DNA from 3 places in the Paraburkholderia sp. HP33-1 genome. Region 3 is predicted to be linked to each of the others. Evidence: predicted binding sites of a transcription regulator. Region 3 holds the regulator's gene; each other region holds the start of a gene.
The links. Region 3 encodes HrcA, which represses chaperone genes, less so after heat shock. Its sites were predicted from a motif close to TTAGCACTCNNNNNNNNNGAGTGCTAA; they were not measured.

Region 1 (9,700 bases), 180 kb from region 3:
GCATCTGCGCATCGCCCATGCGCAGTCACACGCGCAGATCGAAGCTGGTCTCGCCGAGCGCCGCGTCGCATTCGCATCAATCGACGTGCTCGCGCCCAAGCTCGCGCGCCTGCTTGCGCTGCGCCGGCGCATGGGTGTGCGCAATTCGACGCACACACTGGTGAAGCTCCTGCAGCCATTCGCGCCCGCGGGACTGCGACTCGTGAACTACACGCATCCGCCGTATCGCGACAGTCTCACGCAGTTGTTCATGACACATCCCGATGCGGCTGTCGGCGGCGCGCTGCTCGCGCGCGGCACCGAAGGCGAGGCGGTCGCCGATACGCGCCGCCAGGTCCAGGTCGACTGGCTGCACGACGGCATCTGCGAGACGCGGCTGCCGCACGAACGCTCGTCGCCCCATGCGCCTGAAGTCGAACTGCCCGAGGCGCGCGACGCCGCGACCACGGCCGCCTGGATCGACGCCGTGCTGCGCGGCGAAGCGCCGGTGCCTGGCGCGATCGAACGGCAGGTCGAGCTGATCGTTGATATCGCGAAGACGGCGGGCTGACAGCCGCGGGTTGACAGACCCAGGCCTACCGTCATACATTTGGCCCCATGCGTTCCCTTCCGAACACCCTCCGAATTATCTCCGGCCGCCTAGCGCGGCCACTATCGCTACGCCTGGCGTAAGTCACGCGTAGCGCCGCGCGCTGGCAGCTTCGGTTGCCGTCGGCGGTCCTCCCTGTTGTTCCCGCAGTTTCGCTTCACCCCCGTCGTAGTTCTCCACAACCAGTCGTCGTTTCATTCGTCCGTTTACCGCGCGGACGAAGCGAGAGGATCAAATGCACGTTGCACGGGCAGCATCCGCAACGTACATGCGTGGCAGTCGGCCAACCGCTCGACGCCCCTTCCTCCGCCGACGACACCACGAATGAGGCATCTCACCATGTTGGGCAATCCCGCTGAAAAGTACCGTCCCTTTCCCGCCGTGCGGCTGACCGGCCGCAAATGGCCGGGTCGCACGATCGACGCCGCACCCGTCTGGATGAGCACCGACCTGCGCGACGGCAACCAGGCGCTGATCGAACCGATGAACGCCGCGCAGAAGCTCGAGTACTTCGAGATGCTGGTCGCGATCGGCTTCAAGGAAATCGAAGTCGGCTTTCCGTCGGCGTCGCAGACGGATTTCGATTTCGTGCGCAAGCTGATCGACGAGCGGCGTATTCCCGACGACTTCACAATTGAAGTCTTCGTTCCGTCGCGCGCGGAGCTGATCGAACGCACGTTCGATGCACTCGAAGGCGCGCCGCGCGCGATCGTGCACCTGTATAACGCGCTCTGCCCGTCGTTCCGGCGCATCGTGTTCAACCAGTCGAAGGATGAGATCAAGGCGCTCGCCGTCGAAGGCACGCGCCTGATCAAGGCGCACGCGCAGGCGCGGCCGGCCACGCGCTGGACCTTCCAGTACTCGCCCGAGACCTTCAACATGACCGAGCTGCCGTTCGCGCGCGAGGTGTGCGACGCCGTCGCGCAGACGTGGCGGCCGACGCGCGATCACAAGATGATCGTCAACCTGCCGGCGAGCGTCGAAGCGGCCACGCCGAACGTGTTCGCCGACCAGATCGAATGGATGCACCGCAACCTCGGTTATCGCGACAGCATCGTGCTGTCGGTGCATCCGCACAACGATCGGGGCACTGCTGTGGCCGCGGCGGAACTCGCGCTGCTCGCGGGGGCGGATCGCATCGAAGGCTGTCTGTTCGGCAACGGCGAGCGCACCGGCAACGTCGATCTCGTCACGCTCGCGATGAATCTCGACGCGATGGGCATCGACAGCGGTCTGGACTTTTCGGATCTCGCAACGATCAGACGCGTGGCGGAGAGCTGCACACGGATTCCGGTGGCCGGGCGGCATCCCTATGGGGGAGATGTAGCGATGCATGGCGCGCGCGAGGCTCGCGACCCGGATGAGCACGGCACAAACAGGCGCGATAAAGCTGACGAATGCGTGACCGCGTGAATCTGATCTGAGGGTTGAGATTTCAGCGGCGGAGTGCGCACCCCGCATTCCGCTTGCGCCGCGGACGCGCTCACGAGGCGCGCCCGCACAAAGAAAATCTCACTCCAGCGCGCAACGCGTCGCCTGCCATGCAATCAGCCGCCACTGCCCGTCCTCGTGCGTATGAATCGCGGTATAGGCAATCGGAAACAGCAGCGCCCCGTTGTTCGCCTCCATCTCGATCAGCGCGCGGCCTGTGACCACGTAGGTCTCGCGCCCGGCCGGCAACACGTCCTGCGACTGCACCTCGATCTGCCGATAACGGCGGCGCCCCGCGATGATTCCATCGATGAACTGCCGCTTCGTCTCGCGTTTGCCGTTCGTATGGACGTAACTGACGTTGTCCGCGAGCAGCGTGTCGAGCGACTGGCCGTCGCCGTCGACCATCGCGCGAAAACGCTCCCGCTCGAGCCCGCGAATCGCTTCGATAACCTTTGCCGCCATTGCACAGTCCCTCGAACACCGTGAGCCGCAGGCGGCCACGGTCAGAAGATATATTGCAAATATAGCTGGCTGAAATTTATACCAGGATTCGGCTCTTTGATACCGCCGTTGGAAACATGCTGAAAGCGGTAGCCCACCACGTAGCGCTGATGATCGCCGAACTGCAGCCCGACGCCCGCCATGTTTGCGAACTGGAACGCGGTGCCCAACGTGAAGTCGGAAGAAATGCGCGGGCTGGTCAGCAGCCTGACGCCAGCCCCCACCTCGATAAAGGGCCGCACCGAACCCGATGACTTGACGAAGCGGATCACCGGCGTCACGCCGATCTCGCCGATGTTGTCGTGAATGTTTCCTTCATTGGTGTGCCACCACGCGACGTGCGCCTCGCCGATCAGCGCGAAATGCCAGTCGCCGATCTGCCACCACGTCAGGTTCGGGTCCCAGACCATCCCGAGATCGACCTTCCAGATGTGATGATCGCCGGCGCCGACGGCCATCTGCATGCCAAACTGATCGGCCTTGCACGCGATTGCAGCTCCCAACAGCAGAATGGCAAGCGTGCCGTTTAGAGTAAGTCCACGCGAAACAAGGTTCTCATTGTTCATCCGGCACCCGTACTGGCGAGTATCAAGCGCAACTGCCCTCTGATTTCAGGTTAAATCTTAATAAAATAAACCACCACAGCAATGCATCAATCACGCAATCATTCGCCAAACTTCGGAAAATATCGGCATATTTCGACAACAAATAGGGCTCGATACGGTAATTCGTACAGGTCAAACGTGCGATCAAATAGTGCCGTATGATGGCTATTAGAGGGTGAACTTCAATAGCGTTCTGGGAACCAGGATGCCCCTACGGCCTCTAAGTGTTAGCACTCGGCAGATCAGAGTGCTAACATCCATCGCTGGAGTCGTTTACTGAATACGCTATTGTCTGATTCCATAGGAGCTTCACAAGTGAGCCATGCAATGACCCTTGCGAGTACTTTGAGCCCGTCGTCGGCTAAGGCCGCTCCGGCAGGTGCATTGGCGCTTTCGCATTCCTCGCTGCTGTCCGGTCAACTGGGCAACATCGACGCCTACATCCAGGCGGTCAACCGGATTCCAATGCTGACGCCGGCGGAAGAACGCCAGTTCGCCACCGAATTGCGCGAACACGACAATCTGGAGGCCGCACGCCGCCTCGTTTTGTCGCACCTGCGACTCGTCGTGTCCATCGCGCGCAATTACCTCGGTTACGGGCTGCCGCACGCCGACCTGATCCAGGAAGGCAACATCGGCCTGATGAAAGCGGTCAAGCGCTTCGACCCCGAGCAAAACGTGCGCCTCGTGTCGTACGCGATGCACTGGATCAAGGCGGAGATCCACGAATACATCCTGCGGAACTGGCGGATGGTGAAGGTCGCCACCACCAAGGCGCAGCGCAAGCTGTTCTTCAACCTGCGCAGCCATAAGCAGGGTCTCGGCGCGTTCACGCCCGACGAGATCGACGGTCTCGCCAGAGAACTGAACGTGAAGCGGGAAGAGGTCGCGGAGATGGAAACGCGTCTGTCGGGCGGCGACATCGCGCTCGAAGGTCAGGTCGAAGACGGTGAAGAGTCGTATGCGCCGATCGCCTACCTGGCCGACTCGCACAGCGAGCCGACCGCCGTGCTGGCTTCGCGTCAGCGCGACCGGCTGCAAAGCGACGGCATCGCGAGCGCGCTGGATGCGCTCGATCCGCGCAGCCGCCGCATCATCGAGGCACGCTGGCTGAAGGTGGCCGACGACGGCTCCGGCGGCTCGACGCTGCATGAGTTGGCCGACGAGTTCGGTGTGTCGGCCGAACGTATCCGCCAGATCGAAGCCAGCGCCATGAAGAAGATGCGCGGCGCGCTGACCGAATACGCGTAAAGCGTCTCATCTGGCGCCGATCGCGCTCAAGCCCCGCCCTCGCAAGACGGCGGGGCTTTTTCATTTTTGCGTCCTTTCTTTCGTCCTCGCGGCCGCACATTCGCTTCGGCTCTCCTACGTCCCGGTCAGGCGGTGCCGGTAACCTTTCTTGACGTATCGCAAGTCCGGTAGCAATACTGCACAAACGCGGCAAGTTTCGCGACTTGATGCCGCATGAGCTAATCCTGAGCGCGCGAGGTTCGATTCCTGCAATCGGCATGCATTCGCCAGACTGCCTGATGGCCAGGGCGTCTGGATCCAGCCGGATTCACCGGCGTGAAGTCGTCTTCGACCGATCATGACCATAGCCCTCAATCGCAGCAGCACACTCCGATCGCGCTGGCGCGGCCGGTTCACCCGGTGGGTGCGCGGTCCAACGCTGGCGCGAGATCTCGCCATCATCCTCGCCATCAAGTTCGCACTACTGATGGCGCTCAAGTACACATTTTTCAATCATCCACAGGCGGAGCACATGGTGCTGCCGCCTGAGCAGGTCGCGCAGGCGCTGCTGTCGGTGCCTGCCCCGCATCCGACTGGAGGTGATCGACATGCCCGTTAGCGAAGTCGTAGAACTGTCGCGCTTCCAGTTCGCCATCACGGCGCTCTATCACTTTCTGTTCGTGCCGCTCACGCTCGGCCTCGCCTGGCTGCTCGTGATCATGGAGTCGGTCTACGTGATGACCGGCAAGCAGATCTACAAGGACATGACCCAGTTCTGGGGCAAGCTGTTCGGCATCAACTTTGCGATGGGCGTCGCGACCGGCCTCACGCTCGAATTTCAGTTCGGCACCAACTGGGCGTATTACTCGCATTACGTCGGCGACATTTTCGGCGTGCCGCTCGCCGTCGAAGGGCTGATGGCGTTCTTCCTCGAATCGACCTTCGTCGGCCTGTTCTTTTTCGGCTGGAACAGATTGTCAAAAGTCCAGCATCTGATTGTCACGTTCTGTGTTGCGCTCGGTTCGAACCTGTCGGCGCTGTGGATTCTGGTCGCCAACGGCTGGATGAATAATCCGGTCGGCGCGACGTTCAACTACCAGACGATGCGCATGGAACTCGACAGCATCGGCCCGGTGATTTTCAACCCGGTCGCACAGGTGAAGTTCGTGCACACGGTGTCGGCCGGTTATGTGACCGCGGCGATGTTCGTGCTCGGTGTGTCGTCGTGGTATCTGCTCAAGCGCCGCGACACCGAGTTCGCGCTGCGCTCGTTCGCGATCGCCGCCGGCTTCGGCCTCGCGTCGGCACTCTGCGTGATCGTGCTCGGCGACGAATCGGGCTACCGCACCGGTGAAGTTCAGCAAGTCAAACTCGCCGCGATCGAATCCGAATGGGAGACCGCACCCGCACCGGCACCGTTCACGGTATTTGGCATTCCCAATCAGCAGGAGCAACGCACCGACTACGCGATCCGTGTGCCGTACGCACTCGGCATTATCGCCACTCGCTCGCTCGACGAACCCGTGGTCGGTCTGCGCGATCTGATCGCCGAAAACGAAGGGCGCATCAGGAACGGCATGCTCGCTTATTCGGCGCTGCAGAGATTAAAGGGAGGCGACTCGAGCGACGAAGCGCATGCCGAGTTCGACCAGTACAAGGAAGATCTCGGCTACGGCCTGCTGCTCAAGCAGTTCACGCCGAACGTGACAGACGCGACGCCAGACCAGATCGCCGCCGCGGCAAGAAGCACAGTCCCGCCGGTGCTGCCGCTGTTCTTCTCGTTCCGCATGATGGTCGGCCTTGGCCTGCTGTTCCTCGCGACCTTCGTGCTCGCGTTCTGGTTCTGTGCGCAGCGCACGCTGCTGCTCGAAAAGCGTCGCTGGTTCCTGCGCTGGGCGGTCGCGGCGATTCCGTTGCCGTGGCTCGCCGCCGAGCTTGGCTGGATCGTCGCGGAAATGGGCCGCCAGCCGTGGAGCATCGCGGGCATTCTGCCGACCAACCTGGCCGCGTCGACGCTGACGCCGCGCGATCTGTATCTGAGCATCGGCGGCTTCGTGCTGTTCTACACGGTGCTGTTCATCATCGAGATCATGCTGATGTTCAAGTACGCGCGGCTCGGCCCTTCGTCGCTGCATACGGGCCGCTATTACCACGAGAACGGCCAGCCGGTCACGCAGCCGCTGTCGAACCCGGCCGCGTGACGCGCCGCCGCACCGCTTCAGAGGAATAACCCATATGGACTACGCCGCTCTCAGACTGATCTGGTGGTTTTTGATAGGTGTACTGCTGATCGCCTTCGCGCTCACCGACGGCTTCGACATGGGCGCGGCGATCCTGCTGCCGTTCATCGCCAGGAACGACTCGGAGCGCCGCATCGTCGTGAACACGGTCGGCGCGACATGGGAAGGCAACCAGGTCTGGTTCGTGACCGCGGCCGCCGCGATGTTCGCGGCGTGGCCGCTCGCCTACGCGGCATCATTCTCGGGCTTCTACTTCGCGATGCTGCTCGTGCTGTTCGCGCTGTTCTTCCGCCCGGTCGGCTTCGACTATCGCGGCAAGCGCGAGGATCCGCGCTGGCGCAACGCGTGGGACTGGGGCCTTTTCATTGGCGGTTTCGTGCCGGCGCTGGTGATCGGCGTCGCGTTCGGCAATCTGCTGCAAGGTGTGCCGTTCTCGATCGATACCGATCTGCGCGTCACCTATCACGGCAGCTTCTTCGGCCTGCTCAATCCGTTCGCGCTGCTGACGGGTCTCGTCAGCGTGTCGATGCTGGCCGCGCATGGCGCCGCATTCGTCAAGTGGAAGACGGATGGCGTGGTCTATGAGCGTGCATCGAAAGCGCTGCGGCTCGCGGCGCTGTGCGCGGTGGTGCTGTTCCTCGTCGCGGGCGCGCTCGTCGCGACGATGATCGGCGGCTATCAGATCGTCGACATGCCCCCGCTCGACGCGGTCTCCAATCCGTTGATGAAGACCGTGATCGGCGCGCCGGGTTTGTGGCTAACCAACTACGCGCTCTATCCGTGGATGGTGATCGCGCCGCTCGCGGCTCTGGTCGGCGGTGTGCTCGCGGTGCTGCTCGCGCGTTCGCGCTTCGAGGCGACGGCGTTTCTGTCGACATCGCTGATGGTCATCGGCGTAATTCTGACCACGGGCTTCTCGATGTTCCCATTCATCATGCCTTCGTCGCTCGACGGCCGCAGCAGCCTGACGATGTGGGATTCGACGTCGAGCCGCATGACGCTCGAGATCATGCTGTTCGCGGTGATCGTGTTCCTGCCGATCATCCTGCTCTATACGGGCTGGGTGTATCGCGTGATGCGCGGCAAGGTAACCGCCTCAGCGATCGAGGAAAACCATCATTCGATGTATTGACCGGCACGACGCTTCAACAAGCGGCACCTTGTCCCAAGGTGCCGCTTTTTTATTGCCGTCCTGCAATGGCTACGTGATGGCCGCCTTGCGCCGTCAATCGATCACGCCGGCACCGGCGCCGTATCCGCGCCGCCGCCTTGCGACGACAGGTGCTCGGCCAGCTTCTGCGCATAGCGCTGCGCGGCCTCGCCGACGACGATATGAAACGTGTTCGCCGACACCCAGGCGGTGTCGAGCGAAGCGAGGCGTTGACGATCGACCGCCGCCGGATCGCGCACGACCACTCGCAAACGTGTCGCCGCGACCGCATCGAGCGACACCACGTTGCCCGCGCCGCCGAGCACGGCGAGCCAGCGCAGCGGATCGGGATCGAGCGGACCGCCTCGCGCGTCGTGAGCCTGTAGAGCGTTCTGCGCGACCGGCGTGGCAGCAGTCGGCGCCGACACAACAGCAGCAGCACCCGCCGCCTTCATCGCGCCGTCGCCGCCCTGCGCGATCGCCGTACGCATTTCGTCGGCGATGATGTCCGCCTCCGGTCCGATGATCACCTGCACGTCGTTCGTGCCGCGCTTTAGCACGCCGCGCGCGCCGATCGACTTCAGCTCGCTCTCGGAGACCTTGCCCGCGTCGACGACCGACAGACGCAGACGCGTCGTGCAAGCATCCACGACCGACAGATTCGCCGCACCACCGAGCGCTGCGATATAACGCAGCGCCCGCGGCACGGCCGCACCGGCTGTCGGCGCGACGAAACCGCCCGCCGCGAACGACTCGACCTGTTCGTCGGCAGCGGCGGGCTCGCGGCCCGGCGTCGCCATGTTGAACTTGCGGATGAAGAAGCGGAACAGACCGTAGTACACGACCGAGTACACGATGCCGACCGGAATCGCCCACCAGCCCTTCGTCGACAGACCGAAGTTCAGCACGTAGTCGATGAAGCCCGCCGAGAACGTGAAGCCGAGGTGAATGCCGAGCGCCGAGCAGATCGCGAGCGACAGCCCCGTCAGCAGCGCGTGGATCGCATACAGCACCGGTGCGAGGAACATGAAGCTGAACTCGATCGGCTCGGTCACACCGGTCAGGAACGACGTGAGCGCCATCGAAAACAGCAGGCCGAACACCATCGCGCGACGCTCCTTCGGCGCCTCGTGATACATCGCGAGACACGCGGCCGGCAGGCCGAACATCATCACCGGGAAGAAGCCGGTCATGAAAGTGCCCGCGGTCGGATCACCGGCGAAGAAGCGGTGCAGGTCGCCTGTGACCGGCGCGCCGCCCGCCGGCGTGAACGTGCCGAACACGAACCACGTCAGCGAGTTGAGGATGTGATGCAGGCCCGTGACGAGCAGCAGCCGGTTCAGCACGCCGAACACGAAGGCGCCGAGCGCGCCGGCCGTCGTCAGCCAGTGACCGGCCACGTCGATCGCGCTCTGCACCGGTGCCCACACATGCCCGAAGAGGATGCCTAGCACCACGCAGACCACGCCTGTCACGATCGGCACGAAGCGTTTGCCGCCGAAGAACGCCAGGTAGTCGGGCAGCTTGATGTCCTTGTAGCGGTTGTACAGCAGCCCCGCGACGATCCCCGCGATGATCCCCGACAGCACGCCCATGTTGAGCTTGTCGTTGATGTCCTTCATCACCGCGATCTGCACCAGATAACCGATCGCGCCGGCGAGACCCGCGACGCCGTTATTGTCTTTCGCAAAACCGACCGCCACGCCGATCGCAAAGAGGAGCGGCAGGTTGTCGAAGATCGCGCCGCCCGCATCGGCGATCATCTTGATGTTGAATACGTCGGGCTGGCCGAGCCGCAGCAGCAGACCGGCGACCGGTAGCACGGCGATCGGCAGCATCAGCGCGCGTCCCAGGCGCTGAATCTTCAGAAACGGATTTCCATCCATCGGTATCTCCAATTTTGTCTCGTAGGGGTACGTCTTGGTTGAGTGGTGCAGCTAGGTGGCGAATC
Region 2 (9,700 bases), 120 kb from region 3:
ATCAGCAATCTGTATGTCGGCGGCAGCTCGGTGTTTCCGACCGTTGGCGCCAATTTCCCGACCATCACGATTACCGCGCTGGCGTTGCGTCTGGCCGGTCATCTGGTGCGGCGGCTCGATGTACCGGACGCGGTCGGCAAAACGGAGATCGACGCCGCCAACCGCCCGGCCGCGTCGATCGACGTGCCGTCCCAGGTCGAGACGCTGTCGATCGCGGCGGGAGGAATCGGCCCGCAGGCTCAGTGAGACGTCAGGAACGGAACCTGAAAAAGCTAGCGGCTTTGCTGCGCGGTTTCGCGCAGCGCCGCGATCTGCTGTTCGCGCGCGTCGCTACGGCTGCCATGCGTGTCCAGCAGCGCGGTCAGCGCACTCACCATGGCGTCGATCCTGAAGCGTGAACTGTAGGTGAGTGCGGCTTGCGTACGCATCGCCTCACGTGCCGGGGGCGAGAGTTCGATCCAGCGCAGCAGATTCTGTTCGGTGCCGTCCACGGTGTCGGCGGCTACCAGTCCAGCGCCGTCTGCTTCAATCTCGCGCCATACGTTGACCTTGTCGGAAATCAGCACCGGCAGTCCGCAACCGAGCGCCTCGGCAACCGCCACGCCGAAATTCTCCTGGTGCGAGGGCAGAACGAACACGTCGCTCGCGTGAAACGCGCCCCACTTGAGGTCGCCCTGCAACATGCCCGGCAAGCTGAGGCGCTGCGCGATGCCGGCTGCCTCAGCCCGCGCGCGCAGTGTCGGGAACCAGCCGGTTTCGTCGGGACCGGCAATCACAAGATGCAGCGCCGGATCGCGACCGGCGACGCGCGCAAACGCGTCGATCAGCAGATCGCAGCCTTTCTTCGCATGGACGCGGCCTAGAAACAGCACGATGCGTTTGCCGCGCAACTCGGGGACCGCTTGCAGGAACGCCTCGCGCACCACCGCCGGATCGACGAGCGGCACTGTCGTGCCGAACGGCACGATCCGTTCTTTCGCGCGGTACAGCCAGAACGACTGACGCGCGCGTGTGCGTTCTTCCTCGGTCGTGAAGATGACCGCGCGGGCGTCGCGCAGCACGCGGTATTCGGCCCACGGCCAGTACAGCCATTTCTTCAGATGCTTGAGCGGATAGGCTTCTTTGAACCACGGGTCGAGCATGCCGTGCGCGTAGACGTAGTAGGGCACGCCGCTGTCGTGCAAGGCCCGCCATGCGGCAAAGCCGTGGTATTGCCACAAGCCATGCACGATGACCGCGTCGAAGCGTTTCGCGTTGGCGGCGAGCCACGGTACGAGCCGCTTGCAGTAGCCATAATGGCCGCGGCTGGGGCCTAGTGCGTGGACCCGAAACGGAAAGGTCGCGAGGTAGCCGTCACCGGGATCGTCACAGGTCGCCACCTCGATGTCGTGTCCGGCCTTCTGCATGGCTATGCTACTGCGATGCACCCCTTCAACCGGGCCGCCGCCGCGAGGATCGACACTGGGAAGCAGATGCAATATTTTCATTGGGTGATATCCGGGTGGTGGGGACGTGGCGTCCGCGCAGGACGTGGCACGAGCGCGCCGAACTGGTTGGGTGTGGCCGCGGCGGAGCTTGCGCGCGTCCGCAGCGCAAGTTGCAGGCGCGCGTGAGTCGCGATCATCATTCGCGTCTCCGTGGGTCGATAGCGGATGGTCTTGCACTGGATCATTGTGAGGAAATCTCCCCGGTCGTTAGTTACCCCGACCGCATTCGTCGCTGAATGCCTGGATTCTGGCAACGGCGGCAAGGGCACCCACTGCAAGGCGCGCGCAGACCTGCGTATGTTGTCGGCCAACAAGCGCGTGCTGATCATCGACGTGCCGCAGGAAGCCGCATTCCCCGGCTCGGGGTACCAGGGCGCCTGTTACGGCTACGACAGCATCGCCGGTTGACGTTGCTGCCCGCCCGGCACGTCGCGTCGGGGACGGCATCGTCGTCGCTTACGTTGTCAAGCTGGATGCCTCGCAGCCCTTAGTGATGTGCCAGCAGGGCGCGGATATCTCCCGCCATTTCCTTCGACGGCTCCATGGTCTGCCGTGCATCGCCCGGCATTTCCTTCGACGCTTCCATGGTCTGCCATGCGGACTCGTGCGACGCGAGCGCGACCAGCCGTCGCGCGGCCTTGCTGCTCGAATCGATCTGCAACGCCTCGTTGGCGTTGTGCGATGCGCAGTCCCAATGTCGGACATTGCCGCAGCCGCGCGCGAGACTGAGCAATGCGTCCCGTTGCTGTTCTAGCGTGCTCACTTCGGCGCGCATGCGGCGCGCGTCGCGATTGTCGGGTTGCGCCGTGATTACCGCGGCGAGACGCGCTTTGGTCGCCGACAGATTGCCCCGTTGCAGATAGCCGTGCGCGGCTTTCAGATTCCGCTCTGCGTCGGCGCGCAGCTTGTCGGCTTGCGTGAGCGGGGCGGTCGTCGTGTCGGTGTTGATGTTGGAGTTGGTCGACACGACTGCCGTGCCGCGCGGGGTGGGCGCGGAGATGGCTGCACTCGGTGGCGTCGTTGGCGCTACGGCGTGCGCGGTCGCATTGACGGGCTGTGGCGGTGCGGTGTGTGCGGTCGCAATGATGGGTTGGGGCGCTGCGGTGTGTGCGGTCGCAATGACCGGCGGTGGCGCAACGGTGGGTGAGGTCGGAATGACGGGCGGTGTCGCTAAGGTGCGCGCGGTAGCAATGGCGGGCGGTGGCGCAATGGTGTGTGCGGTCGCAATGACAGGCGGTGGCGCGACCGTGTGCGAGGTTGCAACGACAGGCGGTGGTGGCGGCGCGACAGGAGCCGCGTGCACGGGCTCCGGTTGCTGCCGCGCGACGACAACGGGACGCGGTGGTTGCGCGACGACCGCCGCGGGTCTCGGCGCCGCGGCTTTGGGAGCCGCGGCAACAGACCGCGCCGCATTCCGCGCCGCGTTCTGCGCAGTGTTTTGCGCGGTGTTGTCCGAGTGCACCGTGCCGAAGACCGTGACCGGCGTGTCGACGCTCGCATCGTCATCGTTGAGAAGAATGAAGCCGGCATACACGACGCCGAGCGTCGCGAGCGCCGCCGCGGCGAGCGCCATGGGACGCTTGCGCCGACGTCCGCCCGGCACGAAGGTCGCCTCGTCGATCAACTCGTAGGGGCTCAGCTTCGTTTGTGCGGAGCGCCGTGACGCACGGTCCTCTGGCAAACCCGCGCTCGCTGGCAGCGATTCGAGCTGTGCGCGCGGTGCGGCGAGCACTCGGGATCGTGCGGTGCGCTCGCCGCGATTGTCGGCCATATCTAACGAATCGATCGGCAGCGCATGGCACGCGGGACACGGCGAAAAGCGGCCGGACAACGGCACGCCGCAGTATGCGCAGTGATGGAAGAATGGCTGGTCGGAGGTCGTGTCGCGCGGCATGGCCGTCTCGCTCCACTGGCGCCAAAGGCCGGCGCCATCAAAAAGAATGAATGCGACGACGCTCGCAAGCGGCGTCGACCGGACTTACTGGACGACGTACCCGCGCGCCTGCATGCATGCCGCGTAGGCGGCCCAGTAGCGCGTCATCGGCGGCTCGGGCGCGGGCAGCGGCGGCAGCTTGACGTCCGATGCCGCGTTGGCCTGCAACGATGCGTCCGGTGCGCCCGACGCGCCGGGTTCCGCGCTCGCGCCTGCGGCCGTATTGGTCGCGGCTGCCGACGCATCTGCCGGTACGGTGATCGGGCTACGCGCACTGCCGACGCCGGCCATCGGCTCGCTCACGGCCTCCGACGTGCTTGCGCCATACGGCAGTGGTGTGGCGGAGAAGGAACTTTGCGGCAGAGGCGGCTTCGGCGGCGCGCCCGTCGACGCCCCTTTCGCCGCCGGCGCAGGGCGCGGCGGGATTTGCGGCTCGCGACGGATGTCGACCTTGCTCACGCGGGCCGCTTCCGCGTAGCACATCGCGTTGTCGATGCTCCGCTCGTAGGGGCTCTGACTTCGGATCGGATAGGTGACAGGTCGCCACGCGAACGCGGCACTGCTCGCCACCAACAGTGTCAGTACGGTATATGTTTTAAATGCCATCGCAGTCACTCCCGCAGCGATGTCTCGCCTTTTTGTGTTTGATTTAGTGTAGTGCTTTCGTTTTTTGCTTGTTGCGCGTCGTGTTCGAGCTTGTCGTTCGTGCTTGCTGGTCCTGTGCCATTGCACCCCGGACGGGCACGCCGCAAATGTTGCTTTGACGAGCGTAGCACCGTGCGCTGAGCACGCGATGCGTCGCATAGCGCGCGAAAACGCCATCGTGCAGTGCAATCAGGACACAATTCGCGAAGTTGCGTTGGAGATCGGGACAATCCCTGGGGTCTGTTTACGTAGGGAACGCAAGTGCGAATGCCCGCTATCGGCGCGCTTTGCACGGCGTTCTGTGTGTCGAACCGCATGCTTTTTGCTTCACTCAACGGTTTCGGCCAAAGATACACAGTTTTATGACTTTCGCTGAGTGGTCTGCTAACCGTCGAGTAATCTGCAGAGGTAAATCTGAACGGCTATTCGAGCATGTAACTGATTCGCGGAGCGACTATGGTGACCTTCAAGACTTTCGGACACTTCCTTTGGCTCGTCCGTAAGACGTGGATAACGCGTGGCCCGCGTTTGTACTATTCGCAGTTTGGAGAAGACGCAGTGTTGCGCGAGATAATCAGTCCCCGGTGCAATAAGGGGATTTATGTAGACGTAGGGGCATACCACCCTGTCAAGTTCTCGAACACACATGCACTTTATAAGCGTGGTTGGCGCGGCATCAACATAGACATGGATCCGGTAAAAATTGAAGCGTTTTCTCTTGCGCGGTCTGATGATGTCAATGTATGTGCAGCCATTTCCAGTGAGAAACAGCTCAAGGAAGTTTATAACTTCTCAAATTATGGGCTGACTTCGACCCTGGATCCCATAGTGGCAGCAGCGGAAGTCCAGAAGCCTATCTCCGTGCGGACGGTTGAAACCACCACATTGAACGACGTTCTTGAGCACAGCCCATACGCCGGTCAGGAGATCGATCTGCTCTCCATCGACGTGGAAGGTCACGATTACGAAGCCTTGCGGTCGATCGATATCAGCAGGTATAAACCAAAGATCATTATTGTGGAATCTATGCTGACTTCAATAAGGGAAGTCATAGATTCCGCCATATTTCGCTATCTGGAGGAGCGCAATTACCGACTGGTCAGCTGGACACATTTTTCACTGATCTTCAGGGTGGAAAAATCTCAAATCTTTCGCAATCAGTTATAGCCTTACAGTTGTGCAAGTGTTGTCCTTGCAGTCGCTATGAATTTCATCATCCCACCAGAAGCGACCGCGTCAATGGCCCGGACATACGCGGGGCGACTTGCCTGAAGGCTGACTATTGTCACGGCCCATGCTTACGGGGATTTCCCTGGGTTTGACGTTTCGAGTGGGCGCTCTGCGCCGAAGTCGCTGCCTCGTGACGGGCCGCCTTACCATTCGTGAAGGGCCGAATCTCAGTTTGATGCGTCGGTAAATTATTGTTTTCTTAGAGAAAATGCCGAGCGGCAGAGGTTCCTCACGGGGCCGGCTCAAGCCTGAGCGAATCACGTTCAAGGGTCAGTGAACGACGGCCGCGTTCCCCACTTCTTGAATTTGTCACTACCCGTCCATATAATTAGCACTCGCTGCACGAGAGTGCTAACAACATCGCCGGTTGGCTCGGCCAGCCGGGTTTTTCTCAGCGTTCTTCAGTCTCAATCAGAGAGGAGTATGTATGAACCTTCGTCCTTTGCATGATCGCGTGATCGTCAAACGTCTGGATCAAGAAACCAAGACCGCGTCGGGCATCGTGATCCCCGAAGCCGCAGCGGAAAAGCCGGATCAAGGCGAAATCCTCGCAGTCGGCCCGGGCAAGCGCGACGACAAGGGCGCAGCCATTGCGCTCGACGTGAAGGTCGGCGACCGCGTCCTGTTCGGCAAGTACGCAGGCCAGACCGTCAAGGTCGACGGCAACGAACTGCTCGTGATGCGCGAAGAAGACATCATGGCCGTGGTGCAGAAGTAAGCGCAACGTCGCTACTTCCCCGGTTATATCCAAAGAATTCAAGGAGTTAGAAGATGGCAGCTAAAGACGTCGTATTCGGTGATTCCGCCCGTGCCAAGATGGTCGAAGGCGTGAACATTCTCGCCAACGCCGTGAAGGTCACGCTCGGTCCGAAGGGCCGCAACGTGGTCCTCGAGCGCAGCTTCGGCGGCCCGACGGTCACCAAGGACGGTGTGTCGGTCGCTAAAGAGATCGAACTGAAAGACAAGCTCCAGAACATGGGCGCGCAAATGGTCAAGGAAGTCGCTTCCAAGACCAGCGACAACGCAGGCGACGGCACGACGACCGCTACGGTTCTCGCGCAATCGATCGTCCGCGAAGGCATGAAGTACGTCGCATCGGGCATGAACCCGATGGACCTGAAGCGCGGTATCGACAAGGCTGTTGCAGCTGCAATCGAAGAACTGCGCAAGATCAGCAAGCCGTGCACGACCAACAAGGAAATCGCACAGGTTGGCGCGATCTCGGCGAACAGCGATTCGTCGATCGGCGACCGTATCGCTGAAGCAATGGACAAGGTCGGCAAGGAAGGCGTCATCACCGTCGAAGACGGCAAGTCGCTGCAAGACGAGCTGGACGTTGTCGAAGGTATGCAATTCGACCGCGGCTACCTGTCGCCGTACTTCATCAACAACCCGGACAAGCAAGTCGCCGTGCTCGACAACCCGTTCGTGCTGCTGCACGACAAGAAGGTGTCGAACATCCGTGATCTGCTGCCGGTGCTCGAGCAAGTCGCGAAGGCTGGCCGTCCGCTGCTGATCATCGCGGAAGACGTCGAAGGCGAAGCGCTCGCAACGCTGGTCGTCAACAACATCCGCGGCATCCTGAAGACTGTTGCTGTCAAGGCTCCGGGCTTCGGCGATCGTCGTAAGGCGATGCTGGAAGACATCGCGATCCTGACCGGCGGCCAGGTCATCGCTGAAGAAACCGGCCTCACGCTCGAGAAGGCAACGCTGGCTGAACTGGGCCAGGCGAAGCGCATCGAAGTGGGCAAGGAAAACACCACGATCATCGACGGCGCTGGCGAAGCAGCGAACATCGAAGCTCGCGTCAAGCAAGTGCGCAAGCAGATCGAAGAAGCGACCTCGGACTACGACCGTGAAAAGCTGCAAGAGCGCGTCGCCAAGCTGGCTGGCGGCGTGGCAGTGATCAAGGTCGGTGCTGCGACCGAAGTCGAAATGAAGGAAAAGAAGGCACGTGTCGAAGACGCACTGCACGCAACGCGCGCAGCTGTGGAAGAAGGCATCGTTGCTGGTGGCGGCGTCGCGCTGATCCGTGCACGTACGGCAATCGCTGGCCTGAAGGGCGCTAACGCCGATCAGGACGCAGGTATCAAGATCGTGCTGCGCGCAATGGAAGAGCCGCTGCGCCAGATCGTCACCAACGGCGGCGAAGAAGCGAGCGTCGTGGTGGCAGCGGTTGCTGCTGGCAAGGGCAACTTCGGCTACAACGCAGCAACCGGCGAGTACGTCGACCTGGTTGACGCAGGTGTCGTGGACCCGACGAAGGTCACGCGCACGGCGCTGCAAAACGCAGCTTCGGTCGCTGGCCTGCTGCTGACGACCGACGCAGCTGTCTGCGAACTGCCGAAGGAAGACGCACCGATGCCTGGCGGCATGCCCGGCGGCATGGGCGGCATGGGCATGGACATGTAATTCCGCTCGGGCCTCGTGGTCCGGCCGGGTGGTCAAACCATCGCGGCTGGATCACCGACGAGGCCCGGTTGGAAGTCCATGTGGGGAGTGCGCCGCGAGGCGTGCTTCCCAAAAGAAAAAACCCGCATCAGCGGGTTTTTTCTTTTGGGGCCGGTGTTGACGCGGACGCCGGCGGGCGCTTCTGGACGCCCGTGCTCCGGATCAGGCGCGTACCGTGCGAGCGGTACGGTGAGCGGACGTTTCCAGACACTTTTCGCGCAGGTAGTGGAAGATCTGCGCGACGCTTTCCGCAGGGCTCTGCGTTCCCGTGTCGACGTGCAGGTCGGGATCGGTCGGCGCTTCATAGGGCGCCGACACGCCGGTGAACGAGCTGATCTCGCCAGACCTTGCTTTCGCGTAAAGACCTTTTGGATCGCGGCTCACACAGGTGGCGAGCGGGGCAGATACATAGGTCTCGACGAACTTGTCGGGTCCAATGATCTCGCGCGCCATCGCGCGGTCTTCGCGTATCGGCGAAATCAACGCGGTAATCACGATCAGGCCCGCGTCGTTCATCAACTGGGCGACGTGCGCGACGCGGCGGATGTTTTCGCGGCGGTCGGGGCGCTCGAAGCCGAGGTCGCTCGCCAGACCGTGGCGGATATTGTCGCCGTCGAGCACATAGCAGGCGCGACCGAGCGCGATCAGCTGCTCCTCGAGCGCGAACGCGAGCGTCGATTTGCCGGCGCCGGACAGGCCGGTTAGCCAGATCGTGGCCGGCTTCTGGCCGAACATGCGGATGCGATCCTGCACCGCGATCTTGCCGTGGAAGCGTTGCACGAAATGGGGCGGCTCTTTCATGTATGGGTTCTCCTGAATCTTCCGGCTCATTCGCAGTGCCAGCCTTGGCGCCACGTGCCGGCGTTGTGTAGGCTTTCGGTGGAATTCGCGGCCGTAGCGCGAAAGCCGTCCGGGATGCCGTCTGGCAGTGAGATCGAAAATCCGCTCTGTAAGCTCGGGTAGCCGGCGCCCGCTACATCGGCCCGTGGACGCTGCCGGCTTTGCGCGAACTCCAGATAGGTGTTGATCGGCGCGAGATCGAAGCGGCGGATCACCTCTTGCACGCGCGCGAGGAATGAGCCGTCGATGCCGAAAACCGTTGCGCTATAGACGTGCGGATTTTCAAGCTGATCTATTTCGGACTGAATCACGCGGACCAATTCGAGCGCATTCGAAAAGACGTCGCCCGTTTCTTTCGCATAGGATTCGATCATTCGATTCGCATCGCGGAACAGCTCGTAATCAAGGCTATTGTCGTCAATAAACCTTTGTCTTGTTGCTTCGCTTATGTGAGCTTTGCCTTTCGGCACTTGCAGCGCCATAGCCTCCGGTGTAGACACGCTGACGCCGCGTGTGATCTGGCCGTTCTTGCCGTTCGCCGCATACAGGTAGTGCGAGATCTGGCGTGAGAGCGGATCTCGCAGGATCGTGCAGTAGTTCACCGGATGTTTGATGATCCGATGAATGCCATACGGTAGATGGCCGCCGCCGACCTGCGTCTCGAGCAGCTTTGCGCGACAGTGTCCCCACCCATCCTGATCCCACACAAAGCTAATGAACTGGTCATTACCTTTATTCAAGTCGAAACACGAAATAACGGTCGAACCGCCGCATTTCGGTGGATGGATGAAAAATGTCGGGAAAGACATGTGGGGACATATGACTGGTCGTGATGCGTAAAGTCTAGACGTCCGCCGTCAATGACGTTGTAACGTTTAATTACGCAATTAGCCGTGCGGTTACGTGGGCCGGGCAAGCTTCATGCTGCTATGCGAAAGAGATTTGCGAAAGTACGAAATATGGACTGAGCGCCGCAGCATCGAGAGGCGAGCTGATCTGCGTTATCAATTTCCAGATAAATTGAATGAAAATTCGCAATATTGCGAAAAAGACATTGAATGAGAAACCCGCTCTAAGGCGGGTTCCTGGTCAACACCGACGAAGGGCGAGGTCA
Region 3 (9,700 bases):
AAAAGCTGCCCATGCTGCAGCGTTGCGGTCCGGTAGCGGCTGTCGAGGGTCTCGAAGTCCAGGATGCGCGTGAGCGGCGTGCCGTCTTCGAGCGGCGGCTGGCCGAGTTCGGCCCTCAGGTCCGACAGCTGCAGCGTGTAGTCGCCTTCGCCCGCTCCTACGCGCCACAGAAAATGGGCGACCGGCAGGAGCAGCTTCGGCTGGGTCGGGCTCACGCGCAGCGCGACGTCGTTGCCGTTCAGCTGGCCGCTCGCCTGAGTCATGCGGCCTTCGCGGAAGTCGATCCAGATTGCATTGTCGACGCGGCCGGCGAACGTCTCGATCGGGAATTCGACGTAGCGCGCGAGCGTCGGCAGATCGACCGGGCCCGTCGATACGTATGCCTGGCCGCTCCAGTTGATCGGTTTGCCGATCGCGGAGAGTGGTGCGTGGCGGAAGGAGGTGCGGAAATCGAGCGGGCCTTTCAGCACCTGGCCGTCGGGCGGCGCCTGCAGTGCCATGCGGTGGTCGTAGCCGTCATTGAGGATCGCGATGCGGATGTCGCGCAGCGCGAGTTCGGGCTCCTTGCGGGTGGAGTCGCGCCAGCGCAGCACCCCGCCGCGCACGACGATCGCCTGCTGGCGCAGCAGCCAGGTGGACAGGATGTCGTTGCCGCTATGGCGCGTCGGCACCGGCACGCCCGCGACCGACAGCACGCCGTCCTCGCTGCGCGACACCAGCACATCCGGCTGATCGACGATCAGACTCGACAGCGCGGGATGAAACAACCATAGCGATCGCCAGGACATCGTCGCCGTGGCGTGCGGAATCGTCAGCGCGGGTTGGCCGTCGTGATCGCGGATGACGAGGTTTGTCACATCGAGCCCCGGCTGGAAGCCGCTCCAGTGCGGCGCGAGGCGGCCGATCGTGAACTGGGCGCTCAGCTTGTCGGAGACGGCGGCTTCGATGCGTGGCCGGAACAGGTCGGCGCGCGGCAGCACCACGTAGCGCAAACCCAGAAACAGTCCGGTCGCGATGAAATAGAGGACGAGTGCGAGCGTGGCGAGCACGCGCAACGTCCGACGCAGCACAATGTGGTCGCTTCCGCGCACATGCCGGACCTGCGATGGGTCTTGCGGGTCGGCGGATTCGTTTCGCTCGGACATGCTGCAGCGGCTAGGCGTATGGTAGTTTTGCGAGTTAACGACGAAATGTAACACACGGGAAAGCGTCGGCGGACCTTCTGCAAACCCTGTTCGCACGCTGCCTCGCGGCCCGCGACGGGGCAGGCGCGAGGGCATCCGGACACCGTCAGATACCGCCGGACAAATACGATCAAGCAACGAGCGAGCCAGATTTTCGATGACTGACGCCATTCTGCTGAGTTCCAGCTATTCGCACTACGCCGCGCGCGCCGCCGCGGCCCGCCCGCAACTCGTCGCGCGTGTCAGCGCGCTGGCCGACGAGCCGCTGACGCGCGAGCGCATCGACGCGCGTCTCGACCTACTGTGTGCCGAGGCGGCGGGCCCAGCCGGTGCGCCGTTCAATGAAGATGCGCTCAAGCGCGCGCTGCGCCAGCTGCGCACCGAAGTATTCTGCGCGGTGATGGAGCGCGATCTGGCAGGCGAGGCCGATGTCGCCGAAGTCACCGGCGCGATGACCGATCTCGCGGAAACGACGATCCAGCGCGCGCTGGCGGTGCTGAGCGCCGAGCTCGAGGCGCTGTACGGCGAGCCGCGCGGCCCGCAGGGCGAACGGCTCGCGCTCGGCGTGGTCGGTATGGGCAAGCTCGGTGGGCGCGAGCTGAACGTGTCGTCGGATATCGACCTGATCTTTGTTTATGAAGACGACGGCGAGACCGCCGGCGGCCAACGCCCACCGATCGCGACCCAGGAGTTCTTCACGCGCCTCGGCAAGCGGCTGATCGGCGCGCTCGCCGAAGTCACCGCCGACGGCTATGTATTCCGCGTCGACATGCGTCTGCGGCCGAACGGCGATTCAGGGCCGCTCGTGTGCAGCCTCGGCATGCTCGAAGAATATTTCTACGTGCAGGGCCGCGAGTGGGAGCGCTACGCGTGGATCAAGGGGCGGCTCGTATCCGAGGGCGCGAGCGCCGCGGCGCAGCGGCTGCGCAAGCAGCTCGACGCGATCGTCACGCCGTTCGTCTATCGACGCTATCTCGACTTCGGCGTGATCAGCGCGATTCGCGCGCTGCATCTGCAGATTCGCCAGGAGGCGCAGCGCCGCGCCTCGATGCGTCCGGACAAGGCCGACGACATCAAGCTCGGCCGTGGCGGCATCCGCGAAATCGAATTCAGCGCGCAGGTGTTTCAGCTGATCCGCGGCGGCCAGGATGCCGGCTTTCGCGTGCGACCGACGCTCGCCGTACTGCGTCACGCGGCTACCCACGGGCTGATGGATCCGTCGGTCTGCTTGAAGCTGTCGCACGCGTACCGCTTTCTGCGCGAGATCGAGCATCGTCTGCAATACCGCAACGACGCGCAGACCCACGCGATGCCCGTCGATGACGAAGACCGCTTGGCGCTCGCGCGCGCCATGGATTGCGACGACTATGCGCAATTGATGACGAAGCTCGACGCGCATCGTGAGTTCGTCGAACAGCAGTTCGACCAGATTTTTGCTGACAAGGTGGGCGGCCGCGACGGCTGCGCAGCGCCTGAGGACGGCGCGGCTGCGTGGGTGTGGAGCAGCGCGCTCGCCGACGACAGCGCCGACGACGCGCTGCGCGCGCGCCTCGTCGAACTGGGGGTGGCAGAGCCCGGCGTGCTGCTCGCGCGGCTGCAGGCGGTGTGGCGTTCGTCGCGCTACGCGGGCCTGAACGAGCGCAGCCGGCAGCGTTTCGACATCGTCGCGCAGCGCGCGCTCGAAGCCGCGCGCACCCTGGAGCCGGCCGGGCGGCGCGGCGACACCGTCGCGCGCTTTTTCGATCTGCTCGAAGCGGTGAGCCGGCGTGGCGCGTATCTGGCGCTGCTGACCGAGTATCCGCAGGCGCTGCACCAGGTGCTGTCGGTGCTGGGCGGCTCGCGCTGGGCGGCCGGCTATCTGATCCGCCATCCGCAACTGCTCGACGAGCTGCTCGACGGCGAGGCGATCAACAGCCCATTCGACTGGACCGAATTCAAGCGCACGCTGCGCCGGCGGCTCGCGGCCGCCGACGGCGTCGAGCAGCAGATGGATCTGTTGCGCCACGCGCATCAGGCCGAGGTGTTCCGCATTCTGCTGATCGATCTCGCCGGCAAGCTCTCCGTCGAGCAAGTTAGCGACCAGCTGTCCGCGCTGGCCGACGCGGTGCTCGACGTGACCCTCGACGCAGTGTGGAAGCAGCTGCCCAAACGTCACCGCGACGCGCCCCGCTTCGCGGTGATCGCCTACGGCAAGCTTGGCGGCAAGGAGCTCGGCTACGCGTCGGACCTCGACCTGATCTTCCTGTACGACGATCCCGACGATGCCGCCGCCGACGTCTACGCCACCTACACGCGGCGCCTGATCACGTGGCTGACGACCGCGACCGGCGCCGGCACGCTGTTCGACGTCGATCTGAGGCTGCGGCCGAACGGCGAGTCGGGCCTGCTCGTCACCGATCTCGACGCGTTTCGCCGCTACCAGCTGCGCGAGGGCGACGCGGCGAACACCGCGTGGGTGTGGGAGCACCAGGCGCTGACGCGTGCACGCTACTGCGCGGGCGATGCGGAGATCGGCGCGAAGTTCGAGGCGATCCGCGAACAGGTGCTGACGACGCCGCGCGAAGCGCCGCCGCTCGCGAAGGAGATCGTCGAGATGCGCGCGCGTGTCGCGGCGGGACATCCGAACCATACGCCGGCGCTATTCGATCTGAAGCACGACCGCGGCGGCATGGTCGATATCGAATTCACCGTGCAGTACTGGGTGCTGCTGCATGCGGCGCGCGATCCCGAGCTGATTCGCAATACCGGCAATATCGCGCTGTTGCGCGAGGTGTCGCGTTTCGGGCTGATGAGCGAGGCGGAAGCGGAGACGGTCGGCGCCGCGTATCGGCGGTATCGCAAGCTGCAGCACACTCTGAGGCTCGACGGGATGGAGAAGGCGCGGGTCGATCCCGCGCTGGTGACGACCGAGCGCGAGGCGGTGCTGGCGTTGTGGAAGAGGGTGTTTGGGTGACGGCGCTGACGCGCTTCGCGAAGCGCGTCATGCGTGGCCGGGATGGGTGGTGAGGTCTCGGCCAACTTGGCTCAGGTCATTTGCCGTGACCTACACACGGCGCAAACTCAAGCGGTCAGCATTTCCTTCGCGTGCTTGCGCGTGGTCGCGGTGATTTCGAGGCCGCCGAGCATGCGTGCGACTTCCTCGATGCGGCTCGCCTTGTCTAGCGAGGTCACGCTGCTGAGCGTGCCGCCCTTGCCGTTGCCGGTCTTCGCCACCTGGAAATGATGATCGCCGCGCGCGGCGACCTGCGGCAGGTGCGTTACGCACAACACCTGGCGCGCCTCACCGAGTTGATGCAGCAGCCGACCGACCACTTCGGCCACGGCGCCACCGATACCGGTGTCAACTTCGTCGAAGATCAGCGTCGGGGTCGGGCTGGCCGCACTCGCGATCACCGCGAGCGCAAGACTGATACGCGCCAGTTCGCCGCCCGACGCAACCTTCGCGAGCGGCCGCAGCGGCACGCCGGCGTGACCGGCCACGCGAAACTCGATCTGCTCGAGCCCATGCGCGCCGCCTTCGGGCAGCGGCACCAGCGCGACTTCGAAGCTGCCGCCTTTCATCGACAGTTCCTGCATGCCGGTCGTGACCGCCTCGCCGAGCGCCTTGCCCGCTTTCGCTCGCGCCTTCGACAGCTTTTTCGCTTCGGCGACGAACACGTCCTTCGCTTGCGCCTCGGCGGCGCGCAGGCCGTCGAGGTCGGCGGCGGCGTCGAGCGCGGCCAATTGCTTGCGCCGCGCTTCGTGTTCTTCCGGGAGCGTCTCGGGTTGCAGGCGGAATTTGCGCGCGGCCGAGTGCAGCGCGTCGAGGCGCTTTTCGACCTGCGCGAGCCGCTCGGGATCGAGCTCGAGCTTCTGTGCGTAGTGGCTTAGCGAATACGCCGCTTCCTGCAACTGGATTTCGGCGGGTTCGAGCGCGGCGAGCACGTCGTTCAGCGCCGGGTCGATCTCCGCGAGGTCGCGCACCTTCGATACGATCGAGCCGAGATGCGTGATCATCGCGTCGTCCGATTCGGACAGCGCGCCGAGCGCGCCCTGCACGCCGTCGATCAGATTCGCCGAGTGCGACAGCCGCCGATGCTCGGTGTTGACCTCTTCCCATTCGCCCGGTTGCGGCGCTAGCTTGTCGAGCTCGGTGAGCTGCCACGCGAGTCGCTCGCGCTCGAGTTGCAGCTCGCGATCGCGCGTCTGCGCGTGCTCGACCGCCTGCGCCTTGTCGCGCCACGTGCGCCATGCGCGCGTGACCGCGGCGGCCATGTCGGACAGGCCCGCGTGCGTGTCGAACAGCTCGCGCTGCGCGTCCGGGCGCATCAGCAACTGGTGCGCGTGCTGGCCGTGAATGTCGACCAGCATTTCGCCGACCTCGCGCAGCTGCGCGAGCGTGGCCGCCGTACCGTTGATGAATGCGCGCGAGCGGCCGTTCGCGTCGACCACCCGCCGCAGCATCACGGTGCCGCCGTGCTGGCCTTCGTCGGCCGCGCCGAGCGCCTGCTCGTCGAGCCATTGATCGACGAGCGCGTGCGTCTCGAACTCCGCGGTGATGTCGGCGCGGCTCTCGCCGGTGCGCACGACGCTTGCCTCGGCGCGCGCGCCGAGCGCGAGTGCGAGCGCGTCGATCAGGATCGACTTGCCGGCGCCGGTTTCGCCCGAGAAAACGGTAAAGCCGCTGTCGAATTCGAGATCGAGCGCGGCGACGATGACGAAGTCGCGTATCGAGAGGTGGCGAAGCATGGAAGTCGTCGGGTTGGGCTTGGGGTTCGGGTGACGGCCGCGGCGGCGTGCGCGCTTCAACGCGCCGCTTACGGCCTCGAGTCTTCTTCGTGCGACGGGTACTCGTGCCAGTGCAGCTTCTTGCGCAGCGTCGCGTAATAGCTGTAGCCGACCGGATGCAGAATCGGCACCGTGTGACGCGAGCGGCGCACCTCGATCGTGTCGCCGAGTTCCAGCGACGTGAACGACTGCATGTCGAAATTGACGTTGACTTCGCGCCCGGAAACGATCTGGATGCTGACCTTCGATTCGTCCGGCAGCACGATCGGCCGGTTCGACAGCGCGTGCGGCGCAATCGGCACGAGCACGATGCCCTGCAGTTGCGGATGCAGGATCGGCCCCTGCGACGACAGCGAGTACGCGGTCGAGCCGGTCGGCGTCGCGACGATCAGGCCGTCCGAGCGCTGGTTGTACATGAAGCGCCCGTCGACCGACACGCGCAGTTCCGCCATGCCCGAGAAGCCGCTACGGTTGACCACCACGTCGTTGAACGCGAGCGCGTGGTAGATCGGCGTGCCATCGCGCACGATGCGCGCTTCCAGCAGCATGCGCTCCTCGCGCTCGAAATTGCCGGACAGCATCTGCGGCACGATCTCGCGCATGTCGGAAATCGGGATGTCGGTGATGAAGCCGAGCCGCCCATGGTTGATGCCGATCAAGGGCGTGCGATATGGCGCAAGCTGGCGACCGATGCCAAGCATCGTGCCGTCGCCGCCGAGCACCACGGCGACGTCGGCGCGCGCGCCGATCTCGGCGAGACGCAGCGCCGGGTGGTCGGTCACGCCGATTTCGGCGGCGGTGTCGGCTTCGAACACGACTTCGAGGCCGAGCTTCGCGATGCACGCGGCGAGCGCGGTGAGCGGCTCGCCGATGCCCGGCGTATTGCTGCGCCCGACGAGCGCGACGGTCTTGAACTGGCTGGTCACTTGCATGCCGGCATTACACCATAGGTGGGGCCTGAAAAGAATCGCAGACCAACCCGGTAGTGGGTCACCGCACATGGGGCGTCTGCGTATGTCGCGATTATCGTTAGAATGGTGAAGACCTGATGACATGCGAGCCCGCCGACGGCGACGCATTCGGCGGGGGCGGGCGCCGCGGGCGCTCGCGGCTGCGGTGCCATTGAGCTAAAATTTTTCGTCATGCTAGATCCTCGCGCACAAACCCTCCTCAAAACGCTGATTGAGCGCTACATCGCCGAAGGTCAGCCGGTCGGCTCGCGCACGCTGTCGCGTTATTCGGGCCTCGAACTCAGTCCGGCCACGATCCGCAACGTGATGTCCGATCTCGAGGATCTGGGGCTCGTGATCAGTCCGCATACTTCGGCGGGGCGCATTCCGACGCCGCGCGGCTACCGTCTGTTCGTCGACACGATGCTGACGGTCGAATCCGCCGCTGATGAGGAAGCGGTGATGCGCACCGTCAAGACCACGCTGCAGGTGGGCGAACCGCAGAAGATCGTTGCCGCGGCGGCGAGCGTGCTGTCCAACCTGTCGCAGTTCGCCGGCGTCGTGCTCACGCCGCGCCGCAGCCACGTGTTCAAGCAGATCGAATTCATGCGCCTGTCCGACAAGCGCATTCTGCTGATCATCGTGACGCCCGAAGGCGACGTGCAGAACCGCATCCTCGCCACCCAGCGCGACTTTTCGCCGTCGCAGCTGGTGGAAGCCTCCAATTACATCAACGCGCACTTCGCGGGCCTGTCGTTCGACGAAGTGCGCCGCCGCCTGCGCGGGGAAATCGACGAGCTGCGCGGCGACATGACCTCGTTGATGCACGCGGCCGTCACCGCGAGCACCGACGAATCCGACACCGGCGAGACCGTGCTGATCTCGGGCGAGCGCAATCTGCTCGAAGTCGCCGATCTTTCGTCAGACATGGCGCGCCTGCGCAAGCTGTTCGATGTGTTCGACCAGAAGACCAGCCTCCTTCAGTTGCTCGACGTGTCGAGTCATGCGGCGGGCGTGCAGATTTTCATCGGCGGCGAATCGACTCTGGTGCCGATCGAGGAAATGAGCGTCGTCACCGCACCGTATGAGGTGAACGGCAAGATCGTCGGCACGCTCGGCGTGATCGGGCCGACCCGCATGGCCTACAGCCGCGTGATCCCGATCGTCGACATCACCGCGCGGCTGCTGTCCATGACGCTGAGTCAGCAGTAGTCCTCGCGCTGCGCGGGACTGCCGTCATCGCAGCCCGTCCCGGCCATGATGCGCGAGCGCGCGGCGTCTGCCAATCGTCCGAATGGCCATGGGTGTCTGGCGGGGCCGGGCAGGACCCGCGCCGCTATAATGAATCTCCACTGAATCGACTCGCCGCATGAAGCGGTGAATTCTGCTGCCTATGCGCTTCGACCTCGAGCGGCCTTCACAGAACGCCACGTCGCATCGCGTCGCCGTGTTGCTGATCAATCTCGGCACGCCCGACGCGCCGACGCCGCGCGCGGTGCGTCGCTATCTCGCCCAGTTCCTGTCCGACCCGCGCGTGGTCGAAATTCCGGCGTTGCTGTGGCAGCTCATTCTGCGTCTGCTGATTCTGCCGTTTCGTGGCCGCAGCTCCGCGAAGAAGTACGCGGCGGTGTGGATGCCCGAGGGCTCGCCGTTGCGCGTGCATACCGAAAAGCAGCTGGAGGGCTTGCGTCATCTGCTGCAACTGAACGACTACACGGTGCTGGTCGACTATGCGATGCGCTACGGCACGCCCGGCATTCCGGCCATGCTCAACCAATTGAAGCTCGCCGGCGCCGAGCGCGTGTTGCTGATGCCGATGTATCCGCAGTATTCGGCGTCGACTACCGCGACCGCGTTCGACGAAGCCTTTAGCGCACTCAAACGCATGCGCAACCAGCCGGAAATTCGCACGGTGCGCCAGTACGCCGATCACCCGGCGTATATCGCAGCGCTTGCCGCGCAGGTGCATCACTACTGGCATCAGCACGGCCGCCCCGACTTCGCCGCGGGCGACAAACTCGTGCTGAGTTTTCACGGAGTACCGAAGCGCACGCTCGATCTCGGCGACCCGTACCACGAGCAATGCCAGCAGACCGCCGCGCTTCTGATGCAGGCGCTCGGGTTGACGCCGATGGAATGCCGCATTACGTTCCAGTCGCGCTTCGGCAAGGCCGAATGGCTGCAGCCCTACACGGCACCGACGTTGAAGGAACTCGGCGCGGCAGGCGTGCGACGTGCTGACGTGTTCTGCCCGGGCTTCACCGCCGACTGCCTCGAGACGATCGAGGAAATCGGCATGGAAGTGCGCAACGAATTTCTGCAGGCGGGTGGCAAGGAGTTTCACCGGATCGCCTGTCTGAACGCGTCGCAGCCGTGGGTTGCCGCGCTCGGCGAAATCGTTGCGCAGCATCTGCAGGGATGGCCGGTGCAGGCGGTACCTGTGCCGCACACCACAGGAGCTTGAATACGCAGATGAACTATCGCATTTCAACCGAACCGGGCGCGAGGCTGCGCATAGACAAATGGCTGTGGGCAGCGCGCTTTTTCAAGACTCGTTCGCTGGCGGCGGACGCGGTCGAGAAGGGGCGCGTGCGCATCGCCGGTGTGGCGGTGAAACCGGCGAAGGACGTGCGTGTCGGCGATCTGGTCGAAATCGAGATCGAGCGGTTCGTGTGGCAGGTGGAAGTGCTGGGCGTGTGCGACGTGCGCGGCCCGGCCAGTGTGGCGCAGACGCTTTATGTAGAAACCGCGGAGAGCCGGGCGAAGCGGCAGGTCGAGCAGGAGCGGCGCAGGGTGTAC

Region 1: rpoH (RNA polymerase sigma factor RpoH) is a predicted target of HrcA. The motif match lies at 3,357-3,383, and genes of this name have one in related genera.
Region 2: groES (co-chaperone GroES) is a predicted target of HrcA. The motif match lies at 5,624-5,650, and genes of this name have one in related genera.

The regions. Positions count from the first base shown of each region.
Region 1 covers NZ_JAJEJR010000001.1:378,965-388,664, reverse strand. Annotated here, with positions in the region: gene ybiB (DNA-binding protein YbiB) at 1-550, shown strand, start outside; partial or broken gene L0U81_RS01805 (2-isopropylmalate synthase) at 929-1,915, shown strand; gene L0U81_RS01800 (nuclear transport factor 2 family protein) at 2,102-2,485, opposite strand; gene L0U81_RS01795 (acyloxyacyl hydrolase) at 2,527-3,090, opposite strand; gene rpoH (RNA polymerase sigma factor RpoH) at 3,445-4,380, shown strand; gene cydP (cytochrome oxidase putative small subunit CydP) at 4,718-4,978, shown strand; gene L0U81_RS01780 (cytochrome ubiquinol oxidase subunit I) at 4,968-6,560, shown strand; gene cydB (cytochrome d ubiquinol oxidase subunit II) at 6,595-7,731, shown strand; gene nagE (N-acetylglucosamine-specific PTS transporter subunit IIBC) at 7,833-9,635, opposite strand.
Region 2 covers NZ_JAJEJR010000001.1:678,974-688,673, forward strand. Annotated here, with positions in the region: gene L0U81_RS03095 (FAD-dependent oxidoreductase) at 1-246, shown strand, start outside; gene L0U81_RS03100 (glycosyltransferase) at 273-1,487, opposite strand; gene L0U81_RS03105 (hypothetical protein) at 1,659-1,895, shown strand; gene L0U81_RS03110 (hypothetical protein) at 1,975-3,381, opposite strand; gene L0U81_RS03115 (hypothetical protein) at 3,466-4,026, opposite strand; gene L0U81_RS03120 (FkbM family methyltransferase) at 4,522-5,232, shown strand; gene groES (co-chaperone GroES) at 5,723-6,013, shown strand; gene groL (chaperonin GroEL) at 6,067-7,707, shown strand; gene cysC (adenylyl-sulfate kinase) at 7,909-8,547, opposite strand; gene L0U81_RS03140 (hypothetical protein) at 8,574-9,395, opposite strand; gene L0U81_RS03145 (hydroxymethylpyrimidine/phosphomethylpyrimidine kinase) at 9,698-9,700, opposite strand, start outside.
Region 3 covers NZ_JAJEJR010000001.1:562,871-572,570, forward strand. Annotated here, with positions in the region: gene L0U81_RS02575 (YhdP family protein) at 1-1,145, opposite strand, end outside; gene glnE (bifunctional [glutamate--ammonia ligase]-adenylyl-L-tyrosine phosphorylase/[glutamate--ammonia-ligase] adenylyltransferase) at 1,309-4,137, shown strand; gene recN (DNA repair protein RecN) at 4,245-5,912, opposite strand; gene L0U81_RS02590 (NAD kinase) at 5,981-6,883, opposite strand; gene hrcA (heat-inducible transcriptional repressor HrcA) at 7,094-8,113, shown strand; gene hemH (ferrochelatase) at 8,295-9,365, shown strand; gene L0U81_RS02605 (RNA-binding S4 domain-containing protein) at 9,374-9,700, shown strand, end outside.